Regions from separate parts of the Mesorhizobium sp. SEMIA396 genome, predicted to be linked through region 1. Evidence: predicted binding sites of a transcription regulator. Region 1 holds the regulator's gene; the other holds the start of a gene.
What was found. Region 1 encodes PhoB, which activates phosphate uptake and scavenging genes when phosphate is short. Its sites were predicted from a motif close to TGTCATNNANCTGTCAT; they were not measured.
Positions count from the first base shown of each region.

Region 2: NP503_RS07630 (RNA degradosome polyphosphate kinase) is a predicted target of PhoB. The motif match lies at 6,999-7,015, and genes of this name have one in related genera.

Region 1 covers NZ_JANIFC010000008.1:36,802-52,715, forward strand. Annotated here, with positions in the region: gene NP503_RS19490 (RNA polymerase sigma factor) at 1-339, opposite strand, end outside; gene NP503_RS19495 (NepR family anti-sigma factor) at 343-546, opposite strand; gene NP503_RS19500 (response regulator) at 763-1,557, shown strand; gene NP503_RS19505 (DUF1328 domain-containing protein) at 1,822-1,989, shown strand; gene NP503_RS19510 (sensor histidine kinase) at 2,168-3,199, shown strand; gene NP503_RS19515 (hypothetical protein) at 3,196-3,510, shown strand; gene NP503_RS19520 (hypothetical protein) at 3,626-3,952, shown strand; gene NP503_RS19525 (YMGG-like glycine zipper-containing protein) at 4,036-4,281, shown strand; gene NP503_RS19530 (CHASE domain-containing protein) at 4,378-6,006, opposite strand; gene NP503_RS19535 (ATP-binding cassette domain-containing protein) at 6,134-6,934, opposite strand; gene NP503_RS19540 (sugar ABC transporter permease) at 6,946-8,298, opposite strand; gene xylF (D-xylose ABC transporter substrate-binding protein) at 8,441-9,481, opposite strand; gene NP503_RS19550 (ROK family protein) at 9,752-10,999, shown strand; gene phoB (phosphate regulon transcriptional regulator PhoB) at 11,016-11,705, opposite strand; gene phoU (phosphate signaling complex protein PhoU) at 11,722-12,429, opposite strand; gene pstB (phosphate ABC transporter ATP-binding protein PstB) at 12,456-13,280, opposite strand; gene pstA (phosphate ABC transporter permease PstA) at 13,298-14,614, opposite strand; gene pstC (phosphate ABC transporter permease subunit PstC) at 14,611-15,914, opposite strand, start outside.
Region 2 covers NZ_JANIFC010000002.1:548,136-564,049, reverse strand. Annotated here, with positions in the region: gene fumC (class II fumarate hydratase) at 236-1,633, shown strand; partial or broken gene NP503_RS07645 (DoxX family protein) at 1,869-2,287, shown strand; gene NP503_RS07640 (DoxX family protein) at 2,442-2,858, shown strand; gene ppx (exopolyphosphatase) at 3,096-4,631, opposite strand; gene NP503_RS07630 (RNA degradosome polyphosphate kinase) at 4,631-6,832, opposite strand; gene NP503_RS07625 (zinc-finger domain-containing protein) at 7,079-7,324, shown strand; gene NP503_RS07620 (FAD-dependent monooxygenase) at 7,344-8,582, shown strand; gene NP503_RS07610 (TIGR02117 family protein) at 8,821-9,489, opposite strand; gene NP503_RS07605 (amino acid ABC transporter ATP-binding protein) at 9,599-10,348, opposite strand; gene NP503_RS07600 (amino acid ABC transporter permease) at 10,485-11,642, opposite strand; gene NP503_RS07595 (amino acid ABC transporter permease) at 11,652-12,839, opposite strand; gene NP503_RS07590 (amino acid ABC transporter substrate-binding protein) at 12,902-13,930, opposite strand; gene NP503_RS07585 (DUF2182 domain-containing protein) at 14,372-15,217, opposite strand; gene NP503_RS07580 (DUF1326 domain-containing protein) at 15,227-15,862, opposite strand.

The DNA.
Region 1 (15,914 bases):
CAATTGCTCCAGGGCGCCGCGAAAATCCTTCAGGTCGAGCTGGCCGTGCTGGGCCGGATGAACGGCAAGCCTGGCCGTCATGATACCGTCGCTGTCCTGCACTTCGCGCCCGCGCTTGCGCATCTGCGAATAGAACTCGTTGCGCAGGATGGTGAAAAGCCAGGCCTTGAGATTGGTGCCGGGCTGGAAGCTCTCATGCTTGTCCCAGGCCTTGACGAGCGTTTCCTGGACGAGGTCGTCGGCTTTGTCGGCATTTTGCGTCAGCGACACGGCGAACGCGCGCAGACTTGGGATTGCCCCAAGCAGATCGGTCTTGAAGCCTTGTGAGACCGCGGCCATGCCTCAGTCCTTCTTCTGTGCGGGTTCAGCCCGTTCCAGCTGGCTAAGCAACTGGGAAAAGCGATCCGGCACATCGTCGGAGACCAGCGCGTCGTAATATTGTTTGAGTTTGCGTCCGATTTCGGAGTTCGGCCCAAGAGCATCACCAGAACCGTTCCGGCGCCTGCTCTCGGCGCCAGCCAGAATATCTTTCGTCATATCCTTCATTTTGCCCTTGTATTCCCAGCGCTCAAACCGCTCTTATCATACTCAACACAACGCAAGCGGCGCCCTCGTCTGGTTGCCCATCCCGACCCCAAACGCCCCTCCCCGGTATTTGTTCCGTCGAGGCGGAACTTTTTCTAAAAATCCGCGTTATCGTCAGGGCTTGCAGTCAGCTTGACCTGCTACGCATTCACGTCATTCTGAGGGAGACGTCTTACCATGAGCTTATCCGCCACCATCGCACCACATCTGCCCTTCCTGCGCCGCTTCTCGCGGGCTGTTTCCGGGTCGCAAGAGAGTGGTGATGCGCTGGTAGCCGCGATGCTCGAGGCCATCATCGCCGATATCGAGATATTTCCCGAAGCATCGAGCGACCGCATCGCGCTGTACAAGGTTTTCGCCAAGCTGTTCACATCGGTCGCCATCCGCGTTCCACAGGAGCAGGCGCAATCGGCGTGGGAACAGCGCACCGCCGCCAATCTGAATGCGATCGCGCCGCGGCCCCGTCAGGCCTTCCTCCTCGTGGCTGTCGAAGGCTTCAGCGAGGACGAAGCGGCTGAGATCCTCGACGTCGGCGACCAGGAGTTTTCAGAGCTGCTTGCCCAGGCGAGCAACGAGATATCCCGCCAGGTGGCAACCGACGTTCTGATCATCGAGGATGAACCGCTGATCGCCATGGATATCGAAGAAATGGTCGAGAGCCTCGGGCACCGGGTCGTTGGAACGGCGCGCACCCATGCCGAGGCCGTGATGATGTTCGGCAAGACACGGCCGAAGATGGTGCTGGCCGACATCCAGCTTGCCGACGGCAGTTCCGGCATCGAGGCCGTGAACGAGATCCTGTCATCGACGTCGGTGCCGGTCATCTTCATCACCGCCTTCCCCGAGCGCCTGTTGACTGGTGAACGACCGGAACCAGCCTTCCTGGTCACCAAGCCGTTCAATCCCGACATGGTCAAGGCGCTGATCAGCCAGGCACTGTTTTTTGACCGGCAGGCGAAAGCAGCCGCATAGTCGCGAATTGAGGAGTGGAGGAATTGAGGATTGAAGGCGATAGCCTCGCTCGCCGATTTCTCCAGATCATCAAAATCGTCAATTCATCAACTCAATTCTTCAATTCTTCACTTCGGGCCGCCTGATCCACGCATCGGGCGGTGAGGGCGAATTTCCTGCGCGTCCGGCTGCCGAACGAATTGCAAGCTCGGTCTTTTTCGGCAAAGGGTGGGAACAAACCGCAACCACCCACGTTTTTATCGCATCATTCGAAGGAGATGCATCATGCTTTACTGGGCGCTCGTATTTCTCGTCGTTGCGATCATCGCCGGCGCGCTTGGTTTCGGCGGCATCGCCGGTACATCTGCCGGCATAGCGCAGATATTGTTTTTCATCTTCCTCGCTTTCCTGGTCATTTCGCTTCTTGCGGGCCTGTTCAAAAGGGCTTCGTAAAGACGGACGGCCGAACACTGGAAGCCGCACCCCTCAAACGGTTTCCAGCCACCGCCGGGCGGTGTCCTTCAAAGGACGCCGTCCGGCGGACCGTTTTTTGGCGGCGGGTTCGGGAAACCTCTTTGGAACCCATTCACCGGTGAGCCGTTCAGCCTGAATTGGGTGGACAGTTTGGCCGATGGGTTCCAGGACCGGAAACAGGAAGGACGACGTGCAAAGCGATGAAGTCATCGCCCTCCATCCTGCCGAAAGCGGCATGCAGCTCGGCCGCGCCCTTCTTCACGCGTTGCACAATGCCGGCATTTCCGTTCTCTACCAGGATCGCGAGATGAAAACCGTATGGGCGCGCAACATGCGTGCGCCCTGGGTTTCGGACACCGCCGACAGCATCGGTATTTTGCCGGAGGCGCAGGCCGACCGCATCGGCGCGGCCAAGCGCGACGTCATTGCATCCGGCAACCCCCAACGTCTCGAGATCAGCGTTCCCGTCGAGGATGGCAGCCGCTGGTTTGAGGTCTGGATCGATGCCGACCACGGCGACGGCGGCACGGTGCAAGGCGTCGTCACCACGATGGTCGAGACGACCGAGCAGAAGCGCCGTGAGCAGACCCTGACGACGCTGTTGCGGGAGGTGAGCCATCGCTCGAAAAACCTGCTGGCGATCATCCAGAGCATAGCCACCCAGACCGGTCGCTACTCCGACAGCATCGGCGATTTCCTGACACGTTTTCGCGGCCGGCTGCAATCGCTGGCTTCGTCCCAGGATCTCGTGACCTCTTCCAACTGGCGGGGCGCCGCACTTCGCGAACTCGTATCGGGCCAAGTGGGCCGCTACGGCGGCGATCCGGTTCGCAGCCTGAGGTTTCAGGGGGCCAACCCCTATCTCAATCCCAACGCTGCCCTGCATATCGGCCTTGCGATGCATGAACTCGCCGTCAATTCGGTGAGCTATGGCGCCCTGTCGCGGCCCGATGGATTCGTCAATGTTACAGCCAACCTGACCGCCGCCGACACGGGAACCTCCCTGTCGCTGACATGGGCCGAGGCAATCGGAGCCAGTGATGTCAGGCGTAGCGAGAAGCGCTTCGGCAGCGTCGCACTCGAACGGGTCGTGCCGGCGTCACTGAACGGAACGGCGACGCTCGAAATCGCGGCTGGCCGTCTCGAGTACCGCCTTGTCGTTCCACACGGCAATTTCGAGACGGATTGAGCGACCCGAGCTTTCTTAACCAGCTGTTCACCATAAAAGCAGATGCTGTTTTTCCCAGATACCGCTGGAACCTGTTGCATCACCGAACATTTCCGCAGCAGGATTTGCAGCATGGTGCGGGAGGGAATGCCTTGACGGTTGCCGATATGAACAGACTGGAGCAGGCCGCCCGGATTTCCATGGGCGAGTTTGAGGACTCCGAGTCATCCGCGCCACCGCTGGCCCCTGTCCCCAACGGAGCCTTGCGCCTTGTTGCGTTGGCCTTGGTGGCGGTGATCGTGGTGGTCGCCCTGTACCAGCTGGTCTATTGAGGCCAGCTCGTTTCGGCCGGCGACAGAATCAATTGTCGCCGTCTTATTTCCCTGCCAGCGCGCCAGGAACTTTGGCTGATGTAGACCGTTACTATGGCGAGAGGACTTTCCCGCCATGGAACATATCGCTGCATTGCTGCTGGTCATCGGTTGCTCGAACACGATGGCCGACTGCCGTGAACTCCAGGTGCCCGTCAGCATTTTCGCGACCGCCGAGCAATGTGTGGCCGAGCGCCCATTCGTCTTGGGCGACGTGCAAGGGCAGGCTGATCACATCGTCGCCAAATGTCTTGCCGTCGATCCGGTGCTTGAAGACGACTATGATCAGATCGTCTGGAACGTGCGCGCCGATGGTACGCTTGACGCTTCATTGGCAATTTCCAGCCTGGTAATGGCGTCGAACGCGGCAGGCCCAGAAAAAGACTATCTTCACCAACAATAGATTGCAGCAGCAAAGGCCGTCATTTCATGCTAAATGGCAGCTGGAGCTTTACCAAGTGAGGACAAAAAGTGAGGAGTGACTCTATGCGGAAGATGATTATTGCCCTGGTTGCGGTGGTTGCCGTCAGCGGCTGCACCTCGACCGAACAGGACGTGGTTGGCGGCGGCTTGATCGGCGCCGGTGTCGGCGGCTTGGTCGGCGGCGGCAAGGGCGCGCTGATCGGCGCGGCCGTTGGCGCCGGTTCCGGCCTGCTGGTGCGCAATCTGCGCAACGGCTATTGCCAATATCGCGATCATCGCGGCCGGATCTACACGGCTCGCTGCAACTAATTCGGCGATAATCGAAACGTCGATCCGGAGGCTGGTCTGCTGGCCTTCGGATTTTTCATGTCCGGACGCTTGATCCTTTTCGGGAGAAGGTCGCGCTCAATTGGCGAGTGGAATTTTGATTTCCACGTTCAGCCCATTGGCCTGGTAGTCGCGCTTGATCGTACCGCGTAATTCGCGCGTCACGTTGAGATCGATCAGCTTGGTGCCGAAGCCGGTTTCGGCGGGAGCTTCGAGTTTCTTCTGCCCGTTTTCGCGCCAGTTGAGGGCCAGCGTCCTGTCGCGCCCACGCCCCTCCAGAGACCAATCCACTTTCAGTGCCCCCACGGAATTGCCGGCTTCGCCGTATTTCAGCGCATTCGTCGCCAGTTCGTGGAAGGTCAGGCCGAGCGCTTGCGTCGTGGTTTCGTCAAGCAGCACTTGCGGCCCTGACAGCAGCCCCTCGGGCAACTCCTTGCCGAACACCTGGCCGAGTTCGATGCGCAAGAGATCGCCAAGATCGGCCTTCTGCCAGCGAGAGCGCGTCAGCATGTCCTGGGACGCTGCCATCGCCTGCAGCCTGGCCGAGAAAGATGCGGAAAACTCGTTGACGTCGGTAGCCCGCGATGCCGTCTGGCGCGCGATCGCCAGCACCCTGGTGATCGAATTCTTGATGCGATGCTTCATCTCCTGCAGCATCAGGTCTTTTTCGATCAGGCTCTTTTCCGTGGTTTCGTGCAACCGCGACGCTGCCTCATAGGCCCGCTCCTGATATCGCGCCACCAGCGCGATGGCGCCCGCCAACAGCAGGCCGAATAGCCCCAGCATCACCGGAATGGCGCGCGACGACGGCTGCGAGAAGGCGCTTGTCGGCCGGAACAGGACAGTCCATGGCCGTCCGGCGACGATGATCTTTCGGGTGACCAGCAGCCTGTCCCCGAAAGTCGAAGCCGGCGGCGTCTCCGACCGGAACAGCAGATTGTCGCCGCTCACGGCACCATCGCCGTCATAGATTTCGGTGTTGACCGGCAGTAGCGGCGACCGGCTGAGCGCGGTCTGGAACAGATCGCGAGCCCGGAAGGCCGCATAGAGAAAACCTGATGTCGAGGATCTCGAAGCATTGATGACGTCGGGAGCGGTTTCGACATTGAGCCGCACGAAAACGAAGAAGCCGGTGAACGTCTGCGAGGCGCCCGTGTCCTGGCCCAGTTGCACCAACCCGCTGGCGTGCTGCTGGTCGTCGGACATCGCCTTTTCGATCGCCACACGCCGCATCGGTTCGCTGAACATGTCGTAGCCGATGGCGGCTTGGTTGGATGGATCCAGCGGTTCGAACAGCACGATAGGGGTACGCCAGGGTTGCGTGGTATCCGGGTAGATTGGATGACTGACGCCATAATCGTGCAGCATATCGCGTTCGACCGTCGCCTTGTCGCCCGTCTTTGCCAGCCTGAGGAAACCGATGCCGCGCAAGCCGGCGAAATTCTTGTCGACATCGAGCGCGTTGAAGAACGCCTTGAACTCATTGCGAGAAATATCGCCATTGCGGGCGTCGAACAGGGCCTGCGTCGAGCGCAGCAGCGACAGATGCAGGTCGATGCGGCTCTCGATCCGGTTGAGCGCGTCGTCGGCAGTCGCCTCGAACTTGATGCGCGCGGCTTCCTGTGTGGCGAAATAGGCGAAACCTGCCATCACCATGCTGATTAGTGCGACGGCGATAAAGGCGATGATCGGGAAAAGCTTCTTCAACGGATCGTGCGGTCCCTGAGCGATATCGGACCTTTATGGGCAAGTCGCCGTGCCAACACAATGCCACGGCCAAGCCATCCTTACGGCTGGCATATCACGTGTCCGGCAACGGCGAGCTGGCTTGATCTCAGGCTGCGATCTTCAGCGCACCCGGTCCTGGAATGGCGCCCGGCGGGCATTTGCCAAGAATGATCATCCCCAGCACCTCGTCCTGGGTGACATCGGTGGTGCGGGCGGTGCCAACGACCTGACCGTTCTTCATGACGCAGACCCGGTCGGCAAGCTCGAACACATCGTGGATGTCGTGGCTGATCAGGAAGATGCCGATGCCATCGGACTTGAGCTGCTTGACCAGTTCGCCGACCTGCGCCGTTTCCTGCGGACCAAGCGCCGCCGTCGGCTCGTCCATGATCAGGATGCGGGCGTTGAACAGGATCGCACGCGCGATCGCCACCGATTGCCGCTGGCCGCCCGACAGCTTGATCACCGGCTCCTTGAAGCGCTGGAAGCGGGGATTGAGCCGGCCCATCACCTTGCGCGCCTCGGCCTCCATGGCAACGTCGTCGAGCGTACCCCAGGCGGTCATCAGCTCGCGGCCGAGGAACAGATTGGCGGCGGCGTCGACATTGTCGGCCAACGCCAGCGTCTGGTAGATCGTCTCGATGCCGTATTTCTTGGCGTCGCGTGGATTGGAGATCGATGCCTCCTCGCCGTTGACGAAGATCTGGCCCGAATCGCGCTTGTAGGCGCCGGACAGGATCTTGATCAATGTCGACTTGCCGGCGCCATTGTGGCCGAGCAGCGCCACGACCTCGCCGGGGAAAAGATCGATCGAGGCGTCGTCGACGGCGCGGATGCCGCCAAACGCGATCGAGATGTTCCTCATGTCGATCAGCGCGGTGGCTGCAGGAGCAGTCTTGTCATTCATGGCATGCCCTCCTAGACGCGCTTGCGATAGACGGTGTCGAGCCACACGGCGATGACCAGTACGGCCCCGACGACGATGCTCTGCAGCGGCGAGTCGACGCCGAGCAGCACCATGCCGGACTGCAGCGACTGCATCAGCAGGGCGCCCAGCATGGCGCCGATGATCGTTCCCGATCCGCCGGCAAGCGACGTGCCGCCGATCACGGCGGCTGCAATGACGAGCAGTTCGTCGAGCGTTCCAAGCACGTTGGTGGCCGAATTCTGCCGGGCCGAGGAGATCGCCGCGGCAATCGTGGCCAGCACGCCCATGATCATGAACACCTTCATGGTGATCCATCGCGTGTTGATGCCGGCGAGATTGGCCGCCTCGGGATTGCCGCCGATGGCGAACACATAGCGGCCGAAACGGGTGCGGTTGGTGATGAAGGTCATGACCAGCCCGACGGCGACAGCCATCAGCACCGGTATCGCGATACCGTGGGCGATGAACAGGCCGCCTTCGGGAACGGTGATGTTGTTGGCGGCCGCATATCTGTTCACGATGCCGATCGGCCAGGGGTAGGAGTTGGCGAGCCAGACCGCACCCATGATGGCGCCGCAGGTGACGACTCCAAGCAGCGCCTCGGCCCAGATCGGACGTAGCGGAAACCGGAAACGCTTGCGCTGCACCCGCCCGTTGAACAGCCCAAACACCACGGCGAGGCAGGCGACGATCCCAACGACCCAGCTCCAGGTCGCGCCGATCGATCCCGCCGGCCCACCGCCCATCAGCTGAAAAGTGGCGTTAAGCGGCGCCACGGTCTGGCCTGAAGTGACCCACCAGGCGGCACCGCGCCAGACCAGCAGGCCGCCCAGCGTCACGATAAAGGCGGGCACTTCGAGATAGGCGATGACGAAGCCTTGAAAAGCGCCGATCAACAGGCCGAGCGCCAGGCCGATGACCAGTGCCAGGACCCAGATCCACGGGTTGCCGAGTTCGAGCCCGACAAAGCGCACCAGGAAATGCACCTGGGCAAATCCCATCACCATGCCGATCAGGCCCTCGGCGGAACCGACCGACAGGTCGATGTTGCGCATGACGATGACCAGCACCATGCCGCAGGCCATGATGGCAACCGCGGATGTCTGCACCGACAGGTTCCACAGATTGCGCGGCGTGAGAAAGGTGCGGCTGTCGAAATCGAGCGGATTGACGCCAAGGCGCAGGCTGGAAATGACATGCAGCCCAATCCAGATAACCAGCAGCGCGCCGATCATGCCGAGCATGCGGGTGTCGATCTCGGTCGCCTTCAGGAACCGGGCGACGGCGCCGAGTTCCGACGCGCGCGCCGTATCGGTCTGCGGGTTTGACGTCGTATCGGTCATGGTTTCCTCCCACCGGCTGGCCGTCTGACGCGCATGCCGGAGCCCAGCCTAGAAGCTATCCGCATGATGCGGAAACAGAATTCTTTGAGAAAACGCCGCGGCTTTTGGGCCGCGGCGTTCAGATATTGCAAAGTGGTACGGATCAGTTGCAGGCCGCCACGGTGCCGGCGGCGACACCCGCGCAGACTTCGTCCTTCTTGATCCAGCCGGCGTCGATGACGACGTTGAGATTGTCCTTGGTGATGGCAACCGGGGTCAGGAACAGCGACTTGACGGTGTTGCCGCCCGGCGTCGTGAAGTCCTTGGCGCCGGCGATGTCGCTCGTCTTCTTGCCGTCGGCCAGTTGCGAGGCGATCTCGGCGGCATTCTTGCCGAGCTCCCGCGCGTCCTTCCACACCGACACGGTTTGCGTGCCGAGGGCGATGCGGTTCAGCGCGGCGTGGTCGCCGTCCTGACCCGAGACCGGCACGGTGCCGGCCAAGCCTTGAGCCGTCAGCGCCGCGACGACGCCACCGGCAGTGCCGTCATTGGCCGCGACCACCGCGTCGACCTTGTTGTCGTTGGCGGTCAGGAACTGCTCCATGTTCTTCTGGGCGTTGGCGGGCAGCCAGCCATCCGTGTAGGCTTCGCCGACATTCTTGATCTTGCCGCTGTCGATGGCTTCCTTGAGCACTTCCATCGAGCCCGAGAACAGGAAGTCGGCATTGGGATCGGCACCGGAGCCCTTGATGAAGACGTAGTTGCCTTCCGGCTTGACCTTGAACACTTCGCGGGCCTGCATGCGGCCGACTTCCTTGTTGTCGAAGGTCAGATAGAAGACGTCCTTGTTCTCGATCAGCCGGTCATAGCCGACGACCGGAATGCCTTCGTCCAGCGCCTTCTGCACGGCCGGGCCGATGGCCGAAGCGTCCTGCGCCAGGATGATCAGGGAATTAGCGCCCTGCGAGATCAGGCTTTCGACATCGGTAAGCTGCTTGCCGGGATTGGACTGCGCATCGGCGGAGATGTACTTGTCGCCGGCGGCCTCGATCGCCGTCTTCATGGCGGCCTCGTCGGTCTTCCAGCGTTCTTCCTGGAAGTTGGACCACGAAACGCCGACAACCTTGTCCTTCGCCTGCGCGACAGACGCGAGCGTCAGCGACATGGCGGCACCCGCCAGGATGGCGGCCGTGAATCTTTTCATATTATCCTCCCTGCGCCGCGTATGGCGCGACCAAACTGACCCGAGGGCCGGCACAGAGGCTCTATTTTTTCGAGCCTCGAAAAAATACTGGGCCAACGCCCGAACGCTGTCAACATCGATTCTGATGGATTTTGATGTCATTTCGAGTTTTTTTCGAGTCTCGGAATAAATAAATGACACGGCATGCAGCTTCTGCCAGTATTTACCGGCGTCACCGACAGCGTTCCAGGGGCAGGAGGAACCGCGGCGACCGGGAGGATATGAAAGAACATGTCGGTCGGAATCCGCCACGACGATCTGCGCCGCCGCAACCGCGCCATGGTGATCGCGGCAGTGCGCCGCGCCGGACAGCCGTCACGAACCGAGATCGCCGCGACCACAAGCCTCAGCCATTCGACCATCTCGGCGATTTCATCCGACCTGATCGTCGAAGGCATCCTGACCGAAAGCAAGCCGAGCGAGGCCGGCTCGCTCAAACGCGGCCGGCCGCAGGTCGGCCTCAGTCTCAATCCGGAAGCGGCCGCGGTAATGACCGTGGTGCTGTCGCTGAACTTCCTCTCCGTCGCCGTCATCGACTATGCCGGCCAGGTGATATCCGAGGAACAGCGCCGGCTGGACACGCTGACGATGTCGCGCGAGTCGCTGATCGGGGAATGCACGGCCATCGTGCGGCGCCGCCTGGCAGATCCCGACCTGGACGTGCGCAGCATCGCCCGCATCGCGCTGGCCATCCAGGGCATCACCGACACCCGTGCCCGCGCCATGCTGTGGTCGCCGATCACGCCGCACACCGACATCGCCTTCGCTGACATATTCGAAGACGAGTTCGGCATCCCTGCCATAATGGAGAACGACTGCAACATGATGGCGGTGGCGCTGCGCTGGCGCGACCCCGATCGTTACCGCGACGATTTCATCGCTATCCTTTTGTCGCACGGCATCGGCATGGGACTGGTGCTGAAGGGCGAATTGTTCACCGGCACCCATTCTTCGGGCGGCGAATTCGGCCACATGATCCATCGGCCGAACGGCGCGCTATGTCGCTGCGGACGGCGCGGCTGCGTCGAAGCCTATGCGGGCAATTACGCCATCTGGCGCAACGCCAGGCAGATGGGCGAGGATGCAGAACCCGTCGCCGATGTCAGCGACGCCGACATGCGCGCCCTGGCTGCCGCGGCCCGCGAAGGTGACGGACCCGAACGGGAAGCCTATCGCAAGGCCGGCGAAGCGCTCGGCTACGGCCTCGGCAGCCTGTTCGCGCTGATCGATCCGGCGCCGGTCGCCATGGTCGGTGTCAGCGCCGCCGCCTTCGACCTGATCGAGCCGGCATTGCGGCAAGCGATTGCCCAGACCGCCGGCGGCCAGCATTCCAAATCGATTTCCTTCGACACCGAGCCGAACGAACTGCCGCTGATCCGCGAAGGCTGCGCCATGCGGGCGCTGATCTTCGTCGATCAGGAGATTTTTGCGCCGGGCGTGCAGGCGAGATCCGGTTTCGGCGGCAAGAACGTGGCGTGAGTTCAAACGAGGGAGTTCAGTCCTCTCGGATGGCGTATCCGGCCCCACGGATCGTGCGGATGACATCAGGCATACGGCCATTGTTGACCGCCTTGCGCAGCCGGCCGACATGCACGTCGACCGTGCGCTCGTCGATGTAGATCGTCTCGCCCCAGACATTGTCGAGCAGCTGGCTGCGCGAGAACACGCGGCCTGGATGGCGCATCATGAATTCGAGCAGGCGGAATTCCGTCGGCCCAAGCCGGATCTCGCTCTTCTTGCGATAGACACGGTGCGACTCGCGATCGAGCACGATATCGCCGACCTTTAGCACGCTGGACAGCACTTCCGGCTTGGCCCGGCGCAGCAGCGCCTTGACCCTGGCCATGAACTCCGGCGTCGAGAAGGGCTTGACCAGATAGTCGTCGGCGCCGGTCGACAGGCCGCGCACGCGGTCGCTTTCCTCGCCTCGCGCGGTCAGCATGATGATCGGCAGCCGCTCGGTCTCGGGACGCATTCGCAGGCGCCGGCAGAGTTCGATGCCCGAAACCGCAGGCACCATCCAGTCGAGCACCAGAAGATCGGGAACGTTCTCCTGCAGCCGGATTTCGGCCTCATCGCCGCGCGTCACCACCTCGACCTGGTAACCTTCGGATTCAAGATTGTAGCGGAGCAGCACGCCTAGCGGCTCCTCATCCTCCACCACCATGATGCGTGGTGCGATCATCGGCTGGTCACCCTTGTTATGCCGCTGGCGCGGACATTGCCGTCTCGTCCTGCTTCGGACGATTGGCTGGCAGCTGCGTGCCGGTCAAAACATAGTAGGCATTTTCGGCGATGTTGGTCACGTGGTCGCCGATCCGCTCGAGGTTCTTGGCGCAAAACAACAGGTGCGTGCACGCCGTGATGTTGCGGGGATCTTCCATCATGTAGGTCAGCAGCTCGCGGAACACCGAGGTGTATTTGACGTCGATGCGTTCATCATTGTTTCTGAGCGTGGCAAGCGCTGCCGCGTCAGCGGCGGCATACTCGTCGACGACCCCCTGCACCTGGATCAGCACCAGCTGCGCCATCGCGTCGATCGAATGCGAAAGATCGTGCGGCGTGACGCTCAGCCCGACAGTGCCGACGCGCTTGGCGATGTTCTTGGCAAGGTCGCCGATGCGCTCGAGGTCGCCGGCCATGCGGATCGAACCGACCACCGCACGCAGATCGTTGGCCATTGGCTGGCGCTTGGCGATCAGCGTGATGGCGCGATCGTCCAGCTCGCGCTGGCGGGCATCCATGATCGCATCGTCGGAAACCACGCGCTGCGCCAGCGCATTGTCCGAATTGAGCAAAGCCTTGGTCGAGCCACTGACCATCGAGCGGGCGAGATCGCCCATGTCGCGGATCAGCTGGCTGATCTGCTCCAGATCCTCATCGAAAGATGCAACGGTATGTTCACCCATGATCTTCGTCCCTCATATGCCTGAGCTCAGCCGAACCGGCCGGTGATGTAGTCCTGGGTGCGTTTGTCGTCGGGGGTGGTGAACATCTTGTCGGTGGCGCCCTCCTCGACCAGATAGCCTAGATGGAACATCGCGGTGCGCTGCGACACGCGCGCTGCCTGCTGCATCGAATGGGTGACGATGACGATCGTATAGTTCTGGCGCAGTTCGTCGATCAGTTCCTCGACGCGAGCAGTGGCGATCGGGTCGAGCGCCGAACACGGTTCGTCCATCAGGATCACCTCGGGTGACACGGCGATGGCGCGTGCAATGCACAGACGCTGTTGCTGGCCACCGGAAAGACCCGTGCCAGGTTCCTGCAAACGGTCCTTCACCTCGTTCCAGATCGCCGCCTTCTTCAAGCTCGACTCGACGATCTGATCCATGTCGGCCTTGCGCTTGGCCAATCCGTGGATGCGCGGGCCATAGGCGACGTTCTCGTAGATCGACTTGGGGAACGGATTGGGTTTCTGAAACACCATGCCGACGCGCGCCCTGAGTTCGACGACATCGATGTTCTTGTCGTAGATGTCTTCTTCGTCGAGCGTTATCTTGCCGGTTACCCGCGCGGAATCGATGGTGTCGTTCATGCGGTTGAGGCAACGCAGGAAGGTCGACTTGCCGCAGCCGGAGGGGCCGATCAGCGCCGTCACCTGATTCAGGCGGACGTCGAGATTGACATCGAACAGCGCCTGCTTCTCGCCATAGAACACGCCGACCTTGTCGCCACGCATTTTGATCACTTCGTTCGACTTGGCGTTCATCTTATCGCCCACTGCATTTTCAAGGGACTGTTCGGTCATGATGTTCATACCAAAATGCCTTTTTTCTACCAGCGCCGCTCGAACCGACGCCGAAGCACGATCGCGGTGATGTTCATGGCCATGAGGAAGACGAGCAGGATGATGATCGCGCCCGACATGCGCTCGACGAAGGCGCGTTCGGCCTCGTTCGCCCACATATAGATCTGCACCGGCAGCGCAGTGGCCGGATCGAAAGGCGTCGTCGGTGGATCGGCGACGAAGGCGACCATGCCGATTAGCAGCAGGGGCGCGGTTTCACCGAGCGCACGCGCTAGACCGATGATGGTGCCGGTGAGGATGCCGGGTGCGGCAAGCGGCAGGATGTGCTGGAACACCATCTGCATCTTGGAGGCGCCAAGACCGAGAGCCGCCGAGCGGATCGACGGCGGCACCGCGGCAAGTGCAGCGCGCGTCGCGATGATGATCGTCGGCAGCGTCATCAGTGTCAGCACCAGGCCGCCGACGAAAGCGGCGGAGCGCGGCATGCCCAGGAAATTGATGAACACCGCGAGGCCGAGCAAGCCGAAGACGATTGACGGCACCGCTGCCAGATTGTTGATGTTGACCTCGATAAGGTCGGTGAAACGGTTCTTCTTGGCGAACTCTTCCAGATAGATGGAGGCGGCGACGCCGATCGGCAGCGCCAGGAGCAACACGATCACCATCATATAAAACGAGCCGATGATCGCCACGCCCATGCCCGAGGTTTCCGGGCGGCTGGAGGCGCCGTAGGTGAACAGGCCGCTGTTGAAGTGCTCGGCCATCGCGCCCTCGGCCTTGAGCTTGTTCATCCAGGTGATCTGCTGGTCCGAGACCTTGCGTCGCGCTTCCTCGACACTGAGGTCGATCTGGCCCTTGAAAGCCGAGTCGAGATTGGCGGCGGCGAGGATGTTGACGTTGCGTGTCGTGCCGATCACGGACGGATCGGCGGCAACGATGTCGCGCAACTGGACGCGGGCGCCTTCCGACAGGAAGCCCTTGAGCTTCTGGATCATCGGCTTGTCATCAGGAGAGATGCCGAGCTTGGCCACAAGCGCGTTTTCGGCGAGCTTGGGATAATTTGCCTTGATCAGAACGCTCGGATCGGTTGCACGCTTGCCGGAAGGATCGATCACCTTCTCGTCGAACGAGATCGGCAGTGATACCGTCGTCTGCCAGAAGGCGGTGTAGCCTTTCGAGACGATGGTGATCAGCATGATTGCCAGGAACGCCAGGCCTACGGAAATCGCCACGACGCCATAGAAGCGGAAACGGCGTTCGGCGGCGTAACGGGCCTTCAGGCCGATGTCGCGGCGCGGATGGGCCGCCGCCCTGACCATCGTATCCATGGAAATGTCGGTCATTCGTACTGCTCCCGATATTTGCGCACGATGTAGAGCGCGACGATGTTCATCACCAACGTCAGCGCGAACAGCGTCAGGCCGAGTGCGAAGGCGACCAGCGTCTGCGGCGAATTGAACTCGAGGTCGCCGGTGAGCTGGTTGACGATCTTGACGGTGATGGTCGTCATCGCCTCGAACGGGTTGATGGTGAGGTTGGCGGCGACGCCCGCCGCCAGCACGACAATCATCGTTTCGCCGATGGCGCGCGAGGCGGTCAGCAGGATGGCGCCGACGATGCCGGGCAGTGCAGCCGGCAGGATCACCCGCTTGATCGTCTCGGAGCGGGTCGCGCCGAGGCCAAGCGACCCGTCGCGCATGGCGCGCGGCACCGCGGTTATGATGTCGTCCGAGAGAGAGGACACGACCGGGATCAGCATGACGCCCATGACCAGGCCGGCGGTGAAGATGCTCTGGCCCTGGATGAAGGGCGAACCGCCGGTCAGCGCCGCGGACAGGTCGCGCAGGAACGGCCCAAGCGTGACGACGGCGAAGATGCCGTAGACGATGGTCGGTATGCCGGCCAGAAGTTCAAGCGCCGGCTTAACCACCGAGCGCACCTTGGGCGTTGCATATTCGGCCATGTAGACAGCCGACATCAGCCCGACCGGCACCGCAACCAGCAGCGCGACGGCGGCGATGTAGAGCGTGCCCGCAAGAAGCGGGATCAGGCCGAATTGGCCCTGGCTGCCGCCCGAACCGGCAGCGGCAAAACGCGGATCCCAGACGGTGCCGAAGAAGAAACTCATCGGCGAGACGCTTTCGAAGAAGGTGATCGTCTGGAACAGCATCGAAAGCACGATGCCGATGGTTGTCAGGATGGCGATGGTGGAGGCGGCAAGCAGCCCCCACAGCATCAGCCTCTCGACATTGTTGCGGGCCCTGGCGCGCGGCTCGATCTGCCTGAGCGCATAGAAGGCGCCGGCGATCGAGGAAACGAGAATGACAATGGCGCCGAACAGGCCGAGCCGGTCCTGGACCTTGTTCGCCTCGACGGCGATCGGGATCATGTAATCCTGCGTGTCGCTCGCCAGTGCCACACCCTTGGCGGCGAGCAGCGGCTGCAGCTCGGCAAAGCTGGCAGGCATTGCGGCCAGTGTGCCGGCATCGAGTTTGCGCAGGCCCCTGGCGAGGCTCTTTACGAGGCTGACATCCAGTGCCTCACTGGCAACCTTGCTGTCGACGGTGCGCTCGGGCAAGGCAGTGTGAATGTGTCGGTCAAGATAGACGGAAGACCCGACGGTCCAGACGGCAAGCAGCAAAA
Region 2 (15,914 bases), on a different contig from region 1:
CAAGAATCCCCCGCCTTTGAGGGGAGATGGCAGCAGGCGTGGGGCGCCAGCCTCTTCCGGCGGCGATAAGAGGTCACGCCCGGTCGAACCGACCCCCTCTGTCGCCTTCGGCGACATCTCCCCTCGAGGGGGGAGATCACCTTCAACCGATTTGCATCAATCCCCTCCGCAATCTCCGCTTGAAGCCGTTTGTGCAACGCGATACGCCGTTGCCGACTTCGACAAGGAGAGACCCGTGACCGCTGCAAATACCAGAACCGAAACCGACACGTTCGGTCCCATCGAAGTTGCCGCCGACCGGTACTGGGGCGCGCAGGCGCAGCGTTCGCTCGGCAATTTCAAGATCGGCTGGGAGAAGCAGCCGGCGTCGATCGTGCGCGCGCTGGGCATCGTCAAGCGGGCGGCGGCCGAAGCCAACATGGAGCTCAAGCGGCTTGATCTTTCCATCGGCAAGACGATTGTCGAGGCGGCGCAAGAGGTCATCGACGGCAAGCTCGACGACCATTTCCCGCTGGTGGTCTGGCAGACCGGCTCGGGCACGCAGTCCAACATGAACGCCAATGAGGTGATCTCCAACCGTGCGATCGAGATGCTGGGCGGCGTCATGGGTTCCAAGAAGCCGGTGCATCCCAACGATCACGTCAATATGAGCCAGTCGTCGAACGACACCTATCCGACGGCCATGCACATCGCCTGCGCCGAACGCATCGTGCACGATCTGTTGCCGGCGCTGAAGCATCTGCACAAGGCGCTCGCCGCCAAGAGCAGAGAGTTCAATCACATCATCAAGATCGGCCGCACGCACACACAGGACGCCACCCCGCTAACGCTTGGCCAGGAGTTTTCGGGCTATGCAGCGCAGGTCGCCTCGTCGATCAAGCGCATCGAGCTGACATTGCCCGGCCTGCAGGAGCTGGCGCAGGGCGGCACCGCCGTCGGCACCGGCCTCAACGCGCCGGTCGGCTTCGCCGAAAGGGTGGCGGATCGCATCGCCAGCATTACGGGCATCGCCTTCGTCACCGCGCCGAACAAATTCGAGGCGCTGGCGGCCCATGATTCCATGGTGTTTTCGCACGGCGCCATCAATGCGGCGGCCGCCGCACTGTTCAAGATCGCCAACGACATCCGTTTCCTCGGTTCCGGCCCGCGTTCGGGCCTCGGCGAGCTGTCGCTGCCGGAAAACGAACCGGGCTCGTCGATCATGCCGGGCAAGGTCAACCCGACCCAATGCGAGGCGCTGACGCAGGTCTGCGTGCAGGTGTTCGGCAACAATGCGGCGCTCACCTTCGCCGGCAGCCAGGGTCATTTCGAGCTCAACGTCTACAACCCTCTGATGGCCTACAATTTCCTGCAGTCGGTGCAGTTGCTCTCCGACGCCTCGGTCTCCTTCACCGACAATTGCGTTGTCGGCATCGAGGCCCGCGAAGACAACATCAAGGCGGCACTCGACCGCTCGCTGATGCTGGTGACGGCGCTGGCGCCGACCATCGGCTACGACAATGCCGCCAAGATCGCCAAGACCGCGCACAAGAAGGGCACCACGCTGCGCGAGGAAGCGCTCGCCACCGGGCTGGTCAGCGAAGCCGATTACGACCGGCTGGTGCGGCCGGAGGACATGACGCATCCGGGGTAGTCAATTCCAGGAAAAGTGTCTTGCGGTTTTCGGTCCGGAATTGCGTCAACCAAAAGCCCGGTATTTCGTGACGGGAGAATTTACTTCCGTCACGACGTGACCCGAAGCGAATTTTGCGCAGGCCGCCCGATCACGGAACGTAAGTACTGTGAACAATGTGTCGCCAGTCTGGTGGCTTTGGTGAACAGTCGGCTTGCTCTATCTCCCCGGTATCAACCCATCCCGGAGAGCCACAATGTCCATCAACACTTCAGTCGCCGGTTCCGGCGCATCCAATGCCTCGACCACCATCCTCCTCGGCCGCGTCCTGCTTGCCGTCATCTTCCTGCTTTCAGGCTTCGGCAAGCTGACCGCCATCGCCGGCAGGCGGGCTATTTCGGTGCCCTCGGCCTGCCCTTGCCGACCGTAACGGCCATTGTCGTCGGCCTGATCGAGCTTCTCGGCGGCCTCGCCATCCTCGTCGGCTTCAAGACCCGGATTGTTGCCTGGGTGCTGGCGATCTTCACCGTCGCCACCGGTTTGGTCGCCCATACCGGTTGGGCCGACCAGATGCAGATGATCCAGTTTCTCAAGAACCTCGCCATTGCGGGCGGCTTCCTCGTGCTGGCTTCCTCGGGCGCCGGCGCCTATTCGATCGACGCCAAGCGCGGCTGAGCCAAAAACTGGCAATAGCCGAACAAAAAGCGGCGCGGAATTTTCCGTGCCGCTTTTTCGTTATCGGTGTATGCCCGCCGATCTGCTGGCCGGAGTTTTCTGCTAGGATAGGGGCTATCGGGACGAAGCCGGCCGGCGGCCGAGGGAGGTGAACATGCCCCGCAACGCGCTGCTCCTGCTCTCCCGGCTGCTGCTCGCCGCCCTGTTCGTGCCCTCCGGTTTCCAGGCATTGAGCGACATAGCCGGCACCACAGGCTATTTCGTAAACCTCGGCCTGCCGCTGCCGGCACTTGCCGCCTGGGGCACGGGACTGTTCGAAGTGATCGCCGGGCTGCTCGTCCTGGTCGGTTTCCAGACCCGGATCGCGGCGCTGCTGCTCGCTGCCTTCTGCATTGCCGCCGGGTTCATCGGCCATTACGGCCAGGGCGGCGGCGACGCGATGCTCTCCTTCCTGCACCAGCAGATGCTGATGAAGGACATTGCGATATCAGGCGGATCTGTTGCGCTGGCCATGGCCGGTGCGGGAGCCTGGTCGGTCGACGGGCGCGGCCATCGCATGTGGAATTCCTGAGATGTCTGCCCGGCACGGACCCCCGCCCCTAACCCCTCCCCACAAGGGGGAGGGAGACTTCCGTTGGCCGACCTAGGCGAATCGCCTGTCTTTTCGGCGCCAAAGAAGAATTAGAGGCACGCGGCAGCGTTCCCTCCCCCTTGTGGGGAGGGCTAGGGTGGGGGTCCTCTTCGCAAGAGTCCATGGCCCTGCGTCGACGGGCGTGGTTCGGCGTAACGCCTACTTGACCGACACGCCCTACTTCACCGACATGCTGGGCCCACCCTCGACAGCCAGCACCAGACGGCGGTTGGTGATCCTTGCCAGTTGCGCCAGGCGCCCGGCCGGCCGCTCGCCATAGAGATCGGCCAGCGATGCCGGCAAGACCAGCGCCAGCACGCCGTTGGCGCGCTGTTCCCATTTCAGCCTGGGCATGATGCCCGGCATCGACGCCGTCAGCAGGTAGACGACGCGCATCATCGCGGCGAGCACGCGCGCCCGCTCCAGATAACGCGGCGGCGCCAACGCCTTGATCTCGGGGGCGATGGCTTCGTTGAAGATGCCGTCGTGACGATAGGCGTTGGCCATGGCCAGGAAGGCACGGCCGGGATGGTCGACGCCGAAGAAGGAGGCGTGCGCGATGATGTTGAGCGATTGCTTGCCGCGATATTCGGGATGCGCGCGCCAGCCGATATCGGCCAGCAATGCGGCCGCGTGGCGATAGCGCGCCTCGTCCTCGGTCTCGTCGATGCCGAAGGCGGCAAAGGTTTTGGCGGTCCAGTCGACAAGTTCATGCGCATGGGTGACGGAGCGCGAGCGCAGGCGTGCAAGCTCCTCCGAGGCCGAAATCAGCGGATCGGCCTTCTGCTCCGCCTCGTCGAGCAGCGAATAGAGAAAGCCTTCACGCACGCCGAGCGCCGAGACGATGATCTTCGACGGCTGCATCGCCGCCATGATCTCCTGCAGCACGACGGCGCCATAGGGCAGCAGCGAACGGCGGTTCTTGGAAACGCCTTCGATGCCCTTGACCTTCTCGATCTCGGCTTTGGCCACCTGCTTGAGGAAATTCGCCGCGCTTTCGGCCGAGATCTCGTAATGGTGCATGACGCCAAGCGGATAGTTGGTCATTTCCATGTGCAGCCGGGCGAGATTTCGCCAGGTGCCGCCGACGGCGTAGAAAGGCCTGCCCTGCCCGCCTTTCAGCAGCTTGGCCTTCGCCAGTTCGTCACGCGCGATCTTCGCCGCCTGGGTCAGCGAGTTCTTCGCCATGTCCTGCAGGCGCAAGCCGCCCAGCGGCAGTGTGATGCCGTCGCCGATCGCTTCGCCGGCGACGTCGACCAGTTCGAGGCTGCCGCCGCCCAGATCGCCGGCGATGCCGTCGGCCGGATGGAAGCCGGAAATGACGCCGAGCGCCGAATAATACGCTTCCTGACGGCCGCTGATGACACGGATCTCGGTCTTCAGCACCTCCTCGGCGCGGTGGATGAAATCAGGGCCATTGACCGCCTCGCGGGCCGCGGCGGTGGCCAGCACATACATCTGCTCGGCGCCGGCCTGGTCGGAAAGCGCGCGAAAGCGACGGAACTCTTCCATCGAGCGCGTCACCGCCTCGGGGTCGAGCTTGCCGGTCGAAACGATGCCCCGGCCGAGACCGGCCAGCATCTTTTCGTTGAACAGCATGGTCGGCGAGCGCGCCAGCCCCTCATAGACGACGAGGCGGATCGAGTTCGATCCGATGTCGATGATGGACAGCGGTCGGCGGTCCTGCAGCCGGCCCTGGGAATCAGACAGCATCAGCCGGACGCTGCAGCGTTCTTCTTGCGGCGCTTGAACTGCGCAATGCGCTTGGGCGCATGCGACTTCAGCGCGTCACCCCGTCCCGACAGGCTCGGATTGGTCATGAAATATTCCTGCGCGTTGAACGGTTCCTCGCCCTCCTCCAGCACGACGCGCCGGGAGGTTCCATCAGCCAATACGTCGAAACTTTGCTGATTGTCCATGATGTTGCCCAGCATGATCTGGCCAAGGATCTGTTCGTGCACAGTTGGATTCGTGATCGGCACCATGGTTTCGACGCGGCGGTCGAGATTGCGCGGCATCAGATCGGCCGAGGAGATGTAGACGATCGCCTCGTCCGACGGCAGGCCGTGACCGTTGCCGAAACAATAGATGCGGCTGTGCTCGAGAAAACGGCCGACGATCGATTTTACGCGGATGTTTTCCGACAGGCCCGGAACCTGCGGCCTCAGGCAGCAGATGCCGCGCACGACCAGGTCGACCTCGACGCCGGCCCGGCTGGCATCGTAGAGCGCGTCGATGATAATCGGATCGACGAGTGCGTTCATCTTCATCCAGATGCGCGCCGGTTTCCCCTGCACCGCGTAGGCAATCTCGTCGGCAATGTGCTTCAGGATGCGGCTTCTCAGCGTGAACGGCGAGATCGCAAGCCGCATTTCGTCGGTCGGCTCGGCATAGCCGGTGATGAAATTGAACAGCTGGGCGACATCGCGGGCAATCGTCGGATCGGTGGTGAAGAAGGACAGGTCGGTGTAGATGCGCGCCGTTACCGGATGGTAGTTGCCGGTGCCGAGGTGCACGTAGTTGCGCAGCTTGCCGTCCTCGCGCCGCACCACCAGCGACATTTTCGAATGGGTTTTCAGCTCGAGAAAGCCGAACACGACCTGCACGCCGGCACGCTCCAGATCGCGCGCCCAGCGAATGTTGGCTTCTTCGTCGAAACGCGCCTTGAGCTCGACCAGCGCGGTGACCGACTTGCCGGCCTCGGCCGCGTCGACCAGCGCACGCACGATCGGGCTGTCATTGGAGGTGCGGTAAAGCGTCTGCTTGATCGCCACCACTTCCGGATCGGCCATCGCCTGGCGCAGGAACTGCACCACGACGTCAAACGATTCGTAGGGGTGATGGACGACGATGTCCTTCTCGCGGATGGCGGCGAAACAATCGCCGCCATGCTCGCGGATACGCTCGGGAAAACGCGGATTGTAGGGCATGAATTTCAGGTCGTCGCGAGGGACGGCGACGATCTCGGAAATCTGGCTGAGCGCCAGCGGCCCGGTGAGCACGCTGATGCGGCTCGACGACACGCCAAGCTCGCCTGCCACGAAGTCGCGCAATTCGCCAGGCATCAGCCTGTCGAATTCGATGCGGATCACCGAACCGCGCCGCCGCCGCTTCAGCGCCGTTTCGAACAGGCGCACGAGGTCCTCGGACTCCTCCTCGACCTCGATATCGCTATCGCGAATGATGCGAAACGTGCCGGAGCCCTTGACCTCATAGCCGGGGAAGAGCTTGCCGATATAGAGGCCGACCGCCTCTTCCAGCGGGATGAAGCGGACATGATGCTTGCGGTCCGGCAGGCGGATGAAGCGCTTCAGCGCCACCGGCAGGCGCAGCAGCGCGCTCATCTCCTCACCATTCTTGCGATGGCGCAATTGCAGCGCCATCGAGAAGCCGAGATTGGGAATGAACGGGAACGGGTGCGCCGGATCGATCGACAGCGGGGTGAGCACCGGGAAAACCTGTTCCTGGAAATGGTCTTCCAGCCAGATTTTCTCGTCCTTGGTCAGCGCATCGCGGGTGATGCTCTCGATGCCTTCCTTGTTGAGCAGCACGGTAAGCGCCGAAAGGCTCTTCTGCTGGTCTTCCTGCAGCCGCTCGACCTCACGCAGCAACTGTTCGAGCTGCTGTTCGGGGGTGCGGCCGTCAGGGCTCTTCAGCGTAATGCCTTCTCGTACCTGGCCGGCAAGACCGGCAACGCGGACCATGAAGAACTCGTCGAGATTGGCGGCCGAGATCGACAGGAAGCGGACGCGCTCCAGCAGCGGATGATTGAGGTTCAGCGACTCCTCGAGGACGCGCCGGTTGAACTGCAGCCAGGAAAACTCGCGGTTGACAAACCGGTCCGGATTGCCGCCCTCCGGGCGGGCCACCTCGACATCCACGAATTCGTTCTGCACCGGCTTCAGTTCGTTCATGATTCCCGCTCTTCCACACCGTCAGCCAGCTAAAGCGTCGTGCGTCATTCAGGACGCGCAAAGGACGCTCTGCCACTCCAAGGCGACGCATGGTCCTTGCCGAAAACCGATGTCGGTCTTCGGGGCCATGCGTTAACCGGCTTAACTTATCCTCTGACAGGCTTTTGCGACAGTTTCATTTCATCGAACTTGCAAAGAGGCCTGATATGATCCAGATGCAGACGAGACTGCGTTAAGGAGACGACGATGGCAGGCGGTTCCATTCCCCATTTTCAGAACGATGCGGGCTATCAGGCAATCGACATCGGCGTGAAGGAATTCATGTGCACGGGCGCCAATCCGCCTTTCGACCACCCGCATGTGTTTCTGGACATGGGCGACGACAACGAAAAAGTCTGCCCCTATTGCTCGACGCTCTACCGCTATTCTCCGAAGCTGAAGGCGACCGAGACGCTGCCGGCCGGCTGCATCTACATCGATCAGGCCGCCTGAGTCTTTCGCGACCAGCCCGATGACCGACACGCGATCCCGGCAAATTGTCATCGCCGGGGCGGGTGTCGCCGGATTGACCGCAGCGCTTGCATTCGCCGACCGCGGCTACCCTGTTCGGGTGTTCGAACAGGCGCAGCGCCTGGAAGCTGCCGGCGCCGGCATCCAGCTCTCTCCCAACGCGACACGTATCCTTCGCCAGCTTGGCGTACTCGACAAGCTGCTGCCGGCAACGGTGCGGCCGGAAGCCGTGGTGTTGAAGGAGGCCGCGACCTTGCGCGAACTGGCGCGGGTGCCGCTGGGGCAAGCCGCCGAAACGCGCTGGCAGGCGCCCTATCTCGTCGCTCACAGGGCTGATCTGCAGAGCGCGCTGATGGCACGGGTTTCCCAGATACCGGATATCCATCTTACCACCGGCGCCCGCGTCAGCAGCGCTGCCACCGGCCCCCATGGCATCACCGCGACGGCCGAGATCGACGGCAAAACCATCAAGGCTGAGGGCTTCCTGCTGATCGGAGCCGATGGTGTCTGGTCGTCGGTGCGCGCACTTGTCGATTCGGCCAAAAGGGCGGCTTTGCCAAGAAACCATTTCTCCGGCGAACTGGCCTGGCGCGCGACCATTGCCGCCGAAAGCGCTGCCGGACAAGCCTTTGCCGCGATCGGTGTAACCAATTGCGTCACCACCTTCCTGCATCCCGGCTTCCATATGGTGGCCTATCCCGTCAGCAAGGGTGCTGCCTTCAATCTCGCTGCCTTCACCAGGGGCGACCGTATTGCCGAAGGCTGGTCCGGCAATGCCGACGCCGGGATCCTGACCCGAGCCCTGCGCGGCACCGCGGCAGAACTTGCCCGCCTGGTCGAGCAGGCCGGCCCATGGACCGCATGGCCGATCCATACGGTCGACAGCAAACAACCTTGGACGACCGGCAACATGGCGCTGATCGGCGATGCCGCGCATGCGATGACGCCGTTCGCGGCGCAAGGCGCGGCGATGGCGATCGAGGATGCTGCGACGCTTGCCGACATCATCGCCGACTTCCCTGCCGACCCCCTGGCCGCACCTGCGACCTGGGAACAGTCACGGCGACCGCGTGTAGCGCAGGTCGCCCGACGCGGCGCTGTCAACCGGCTGGCCTGGCATGCCTCGGGTCCAGTGGCGATTGCGCGCAATGTGTTCCTGAAGGTGCGCTCGGAAAAGCTCGCGGCGGATCTGGATTGGCTCTATGGGTGGCGGGCAGTTGAGGCTGCTGTCAGGCGTTGAAAGCCTGACAGGCTGGCGGGACAGCGCCCCCCTCTGTCCTGCCGGACATCTCCCCCACTTGGGGGGAGATCGGCCGGCACCGCCGATTTCACCAATCTCGAACGTTGCAGGGCCGCAGGAAAGAGCGGGGCGCCGAACCGCCAATCTCCCCCCTCGTGGGGGAGATGTCCGGCAGGACAGAGGGGGGCGCGAAGGAATGAGGCGTCTCGCATTGGCGAAACGCGACAAGACGAGACAGCTAATTATACAGCCGCATCGATAGCCCGAGCGATGCAGGCAGCGGGTTCCACCAGCCGGTGCGCAGGCCGGCGATGCGCAAGGCCGCCGCCGTCCAGGTGTTGCAGCCGACCAGTGCGTTGAAATGGCCATTGGCTTCGTAGAAGCCGTCGAACCTGGAATAGGCTGCGTCCGGAACGAGGATCGGGCCTTCCGGTCCCCGCTGGAAACTCGCATCGATGAAATCGAGCAACGCCGTGAACCGATCCTCGGTGATGTCGAACCCCGCGATATCGGGGCGCGGTTCGACGATGTCACCGGCGACATCGACATGCATGACCGACGCGTCGAGTGTCAGTGCCTTCATCACCGGCACCGCCTTCAGCTCGGACCATGTCGGCGTCTCCAGGTAGAAGGCGCGGCCGCCCCAGCCGAAGACGATGTAGCGGACCTCCGGCCTGTCGGCCGGTATGCCCGCGTCGACCAGGAAATGGAAACGCCGGCGCACGGCGTCATCGACCGGGATGGCGATATCGGTGTGGATCGGATTGTTCAGCACCAGGATGTGGCGTGTCGCGGCTGGCACGGCGGCGGCGGCCGGCCACAGCGGCCGTGGCACGAGGGTGCCCGTCGTCACAGCGAGTGCGACGAGAACCAACAGAAGACCCAGAAAACGTCCCAGTCTTTTCATTGAAAGGCGGCCCTGCAAACGCACTCCGGCGACACGAACGCCCGCCTGTTCTCCCATACGCAAAAGAGCCCGGCAGTGTTTCAGCCGGGCTCTTCGTGGCCGTCGAGGCCTAGTGCAGGATCTGCGACAGGAACAGCTTCGTGCGCTCGTGGCGCGGGTGGTCGAAGAACTCGGCCGGCGTGTTCTGCTCGACGATCTGGCCCTGGTCCATGAAGATCACCCGGTTGGCGACCTTGCGGGCGAAGCCCATCTCGTGGGTGACACACAGCATGGTCATGCCTTCCTCGGCAAGGCCGACCATGGTCTCCAGCACTTCCTTGATCATCTCCGGATCGAGCGCCGAGGTCGGCTCATCGAACAGCATGATGCGCGGGTTCATGCACAGCGAGCGGGCGATCGCCACACGCTGCTGCTGGCCACCGGAAAGCTGGCCGGGATATTTGTTGGCCTGTTCCGGGATCTTGACGCGCTTGAGGAAATGCATGGCGATTTCCTCGGCCTGCTTCTTCGGCGTCTTGCGCACCCAGATCGGCGCCAGCGTGCAGTTCTCCAGGATGGTCAGGTGCGGGAACAGGTTGAAGTGCTGGAACACCATGCCGACCTCGCGGCGCACCTCGTCGATCTTCTTGAGATCGTTGGTCAGTTCCTTGCCGTCGACGATGATCTTGCCCTTCTGGTGCTCCTCCAGACGGTTGATGCAGCGGATCATGGTCGATTTGCCGGAGCCGGAGGGGCCGCAGATGACGATACGCTCGCCGCGCATCACTTTCAGGTTGATGTCCTTCAGCACATGGAACTCGCCGTACCATTTGTGCATGGCGATGATGTCGATGGCGACATCGGTCGTGGAAATCTGCATCTTGGCGGCGTTGACCTTGATCTCTTCGGCGCTGACGGCATTTTCGGTGGCCATGACAGAATCCCCTTGTTCTTTATCGTTGGTAGTGATGCATGTCGTTATCCCAAAACCGCTATACACTTTTGGGCGACATGCATCAGCGTTTGTGGCCGGTGTCGAGCCGGCGTTCGGTGTACATTGAATAGCGCGACATGCCGAAGCAGAACAGCCAGAAGACGAAGGCGGCGAAGATCAAGCCGGACCTCGCCGTCTGCGCGGTTGCCCAGTTTGCATCGGAAAAATTCTGTTTGACGATGCCGAGCAGGTCGAACATCGAGATGATGATGACCAGGCTGGTGTCCTTGAACATGCCGATGAAGGTGTTGACGATGCCCGGGATGACCAGTTTCAGCGCCTGCGGCATGACGATGAAATACATCTTCTGCCAATAGCCGAGGCCGAGCGAATCGGCACCTTCATACTGGCCCTTGGGGATCGCCTGCAGGCCGCCGCGCACCACTTCGGCCATATAGGCCGCGGCAAACAGCGACACGCCGATCAGCGCGCGCAGGAACTTGTCGAACGAGACACCCTCCGGCAGGAACAGCGGCAGCATGACGCTGGCGAAGAACAGCACGGTGATCAGCGGGATGCCGCGCACCGTCTCGATAAAGACGACGCACAGCGTCTTGATGATCGGCATCTTGGAACGGCGGCCGAGCGCCAGCACGATGCCGAGCGGCAGCGACACGGCAATGCCGACGAAAGACAGACTGAGCGTCACCAAGAGCCCACCCCAAAGCGAGGTCTCGACATGCGGCAGGCCGAACATGCCGCCGACCAGCAGGACGAAGGCGACGATCGGCAGCACGAAGAACAGCAGCACCGCATTCAGCCCTTTGCGCGGCACCTTCGGGATAAGCATCGGCACCAGCAGCGCCACGAACAGGATAGCGACCAGGATCGGCCGCCAGCGCTCCTCGATGGGATAGCGGCCGAGCATGAACTGGCCGAATTTGGCGTTGACGAAAGCCCAGCAGGCGCCAGTCCAGCCGTCCGGCTGGATGCCGCCCTGCGCCACCGTGGCGCATACGGTCCGGTCCGGTCCCGTCCACACGGCGTTGATGAACGCCCAATTGGTGATTTGCGGCAGGATCATCGCCACCAGGGCGATGCCGACGATCGTCAAAATGGTGTCGCCGGCAGAAGCGATCAAGTTCTTGCGCACCCATGCGCCGAGGCCGGTGACGCTGGCGGGCGCCGGCTGCGCCAGCACCATTTCGGTGCGCACCCAGGACATATCATGTTCTTGCATGTCCTTACCTCACCTCTCCACCAGCGCCATCTTGGCGTTGAACCAGTTCATCACAAGCGAGGTCAGGAGGCTGATGGCGAGGTAGATCACCATCATGATCACCACGCCCTCGACGGCCTGCCCGGTCTGGTTCAGCACCGTCCCGGCGGTCGCCGTCAGGTCCGGATAGCCGATGGCGATAGCCAGCGACGAGTTCTTGGTCAGGTTGAGATACTGGCTGGTCAGCGGCGGAATGACGATGCGCATGGCCTGCGGCACGACGACCAGCCGCAGGATCGATCCGGACCGCAAGCCCAACGCACCGGCAGCTTCCGTCTGGCCCGCGCTGACACCCCTGATGCCGGCGCGCACGATCTCGGCGATGAAGGCGGCGGTATAGCAGGACAGCGCCAGATAAAGCGACAGGAACTCCGGCCGGACCTGGAAGCCGCCGGTCAGGTTGAAAGTCGACTGCTTCGGGTAGTCGAAGCTCAGGGGAAAGCCGCTCAGCGCATAGGCGAGCAGCGGAAGCCCGACGATCAGCGCGGTGGACGTCCAAAACACTGGAAATTGCTGGCCGGTCGCCATCTGCCGTTGCCGCGCCTTGCGCGCGACGAACCACGCCATGGCGATGCCGACGAGCAGGGCGACGAAGATCAGCCATGAGCCGTCGCCCCATACGGCGCGTGGGAAATAAAAACCGCGCTGGTTGAGGAAGGAGCCGAACGGCAAACCGATGCTGTCGCGCGGCGCCGGCAGCACGGCCAGCACGCCGGAATACCAGAAGAAGATGACCAGCAGCGGCGGGATGTTGCGGAAAACCTCGACATAGACCGTGCAGATCTTCCTGATCAGCCAGTTCTGCGAGAGCCGGCCGATGCCGATGACGAAGCCAATGATTGTCGCGGTGATGATGCCGACGATGGCGACGATCAAGGTATTGATGAGGCCGACCAGAATCGCGCGGCCATAGGTCGAATCCGACGAATACGCGATCGCGCTCTCGCTGATGTCGAAGCCGGCGCGGCCCTTGAGGAAGCCGAAGCCTGAAGCGATGCGCAGCCGCGTCAGGTTGTCGATGACGTTGTGGGCAATCCACCAGACGCCCGCCACCAGCAGCACGACGACCAGCACCTGGAAGAATATGCCCCGGATTTTCGGATCGTTGATGAAGGAACCGCGGCTGGGCTCCTCGCGAAGTACTTCCTGCGATGCCATTCGACCGTCCCTGGAAAGAGAAACCGGGAGGCAGATGATCTGCCTCCCGGATCACATTTCGATCAGCGGATCGGCGGCGCGTATTGCAGGCCGCCCTTGGTCCACAGCGCGTTGATGCCGCGCGCGATCTTCAGCGGGCTGCCCGAGCCGACATTGCGCTCGAACATTTCGCCATAATTGCCGACGGCCTTGACGATGTTGACCACCCAGTCATTGGAGACGCCGAGATCGGTGCCGATCTTGGTATCGGCTTCCTGGCCGAGCACGCGCTTGATCTCGGGGCTTGCCGAGTTCTTCATCTCCTCGACATTGGCCTTGGTGATGCCGAGCTCTTCAGCCTGCAGCAGCGCGAAATAGGTCCACTTGACGATGTGATACCACTGGTCGTCGCCCTGGCGAACGGCCGGTCCGAGCGGCTCCTTGGAGATGATCTCGGGCAGCACGACGTGGTCGGCCGGCGCTCCCAGCGTCAGGCGGATGCCGTAGAGGCCCGACTGATCGGTGGTGTAGACGTCGCAGCGGCCGGCATCATAGGCGGCGTTGACCTCTTCCAGCTTCTCGAAGACGACGGGATTGTACTCCATCTTGTTGGCCTTGAAGTAGTCGGCGAGGTTCAGCTCGGTGGTGGTGCCGCTCTGCACGCAGACGGCCGCGCCCGAAAGCTGCAGGGCCGAATTGACGCCCGGCAGCTTCTTGGCGTTGATCATGAAACCCTGGCCGTCATAGTAGGTGACGCCGATGAAGTTCAGGCCAAGCGCCGTATCGCGGTTGATGGTCCAGGTGGTGTTGCGCGACAGGATGTCGATCTCGCCCGACTGCAGCGCGGTGAACCGCTCCTTGGCGCTGAGCGGCGTGAACTTGACCTTGGAGCCGTCACCAAAGACGGCGGCCGCGACAGCGCGGCAGAAATCCGCATCGATGCCTTGCCAGTCACCCTTGTCGTCCGGCGCCGAAAAGCCGGCAAGGCCGGTGGAGACGCCGCACTGGATGAAGCCCTTCGCCTTGACGGTGTCGAGCGTGGCCGCCGACGCGGCGGACGCCATCAATCCAAGCGTGGCGGCGCCTAGAATGCCGATAGCAATGTGTTTCATGACCCACAGACCCTTTTCTCTGTTTTCAGGAGTAAATCCTGATTTTTTTCTCCCGTGTGAACGCGGCTTCATCCCGGCCCATTCCCGAAACCCCGCATCGTAACCGACGCGCCGCCTCCCATTCACAAATGTCATCGAAGGCGATAATTCCTGTGAGGTCAAGGGAAATGACCGAAACCCAAAGAGTTTGAAAACCGATTGCCGCAAATGCCCGATTTACAGACAAACACGCCCGCGATTTAGCCAGCAGGGCTAATAAAGGCGGCAAATCTCATGCAACGCCAACGCGGGGCCAATACGGGCCGCGGCAGCGAAATCCATCCCGGGCAATAGCTCGTCGTTGTTGACCTCCCCGTGCGACGAACTACCAGGTCCCAAGATTGTCATCTGACAATTTACTGACGGCTGCATACCAATACAGACCGCCGACGAAGACTGTTCTCAAAGGGCTTGAAAGACGATCCAGATCCCGATGGCGGCCATCAACGCGCCTGAAACGCGCGGAATCAGCTGCCCGGTCGGCACCGTCTTCTCCAGCAGAACAAGGATGGCGATGCCGGCGATCCACAGCACGTTCATGACGCCACCGACGAACAACAGAGCCATCAGCGCCCAGCAGCACCCCAGGCAATAGGCGCCGTGATCGATGCCCAGCCGAAGCGCGCCGAGCGGAGCGGAACGGAATCCGCCACGGCTGGCCAGGAACGCGATCGGCGCCTGACATTGGCGCAGGCAGATGCCCTTCATCGGCGTCCATTGATAGAGACCGGCGGCGATCAGAACGAGGCCGCCGAGGATCGCGCTGCCGGTCGCCATCGAGGGATCGAGCAAGGCTAGACGGGCGAGAAGCCATTGCGCACCGGTCGCCAGGAGGCTGAAGACGACCCAGACGGCGAGGTAGCCGGCAAAAAACCATCCCGTCGAAGCGATGGGCCGGCCATCCGCCCGCGCCTTGCGGCCGACACCGGCATAGAGCAGCAACATCGGCGCGACCGACGGCGTCATCATGCCGACCATCATCACCGCCCACATCGTGAAGGTGAAGGCGAAATCGCCCAATGCCCAGGGCCGGAAGCCGGGCGCCATGGCGGCGCCCATATCCATGCCGGCCATATCCATGCCGGCCATGTCGCCGCCTCCGCTATCCGGCAAGGGGGAGCCGGGCATGACCATGGTGGCGGCGAGCCACAGCACATAGGCCCAGGCGAGCACGGCAATCACCACGAGCGCGGCCATCACGACCGCGCGATCGCGCCTCAGCACCGCCTCGAGGGCCGTATCGCCCATTGGATCAGGTCAATGCACGATGCCGCTCTGCGTAAGATGCAGATTGGCGAAATGGCTGTGCGTATCGGCCAGTTCGAACTTGATCGGGCCCGTCGCCTTGGTCCAGCCGCGCCCGACCTCGGCGATCGCGTATTCGAAGCCGTGCGGCAAGTCGATGCGCGCCTGGTGCGCGGCGCCGGTGACCGGATTCCGGATCGGCTCGCCGCGACCGTCGGTTATACCCTCGACATGCAGCTGACTGGTTCGCGCGTCGACGTCGATTTTGAATTCGATCGGCGCGAAGATCGGATCGTGGAATTTCTCCAGCGTGGTCGAAAAGACCTGAAATATCGTTGCACCTGGCTCGGTGTCCAGACCGCCCAATATGCGAAGCAGCGCGCCACGTTGGGCTTCCGTCGCCCTCTCGTCGATGACCACCGCGGCTTCACCCCCGCCCTGGTGTATGGCGCCGGGCCAGCTGAAAATCCCGACGAACCGCAACCCGTCGAGCTTGGTGTCGCCGTGATGGCCGCTCTCGATTTCCATGCCGGCGACCGCCTGGCAGAATCCGTATGTCGGCATGGCGTTGAACTGGCACGGGCAGCCATAGGCGCAGTTGCAATTGATGAATTCGCGCGCCTTCATGGCCCATTTGACGTCCGGCATGGCATTCCTCCCTTGCCGCGCTCACGCTTCGTGAGCGCGATCCGGATCGTGG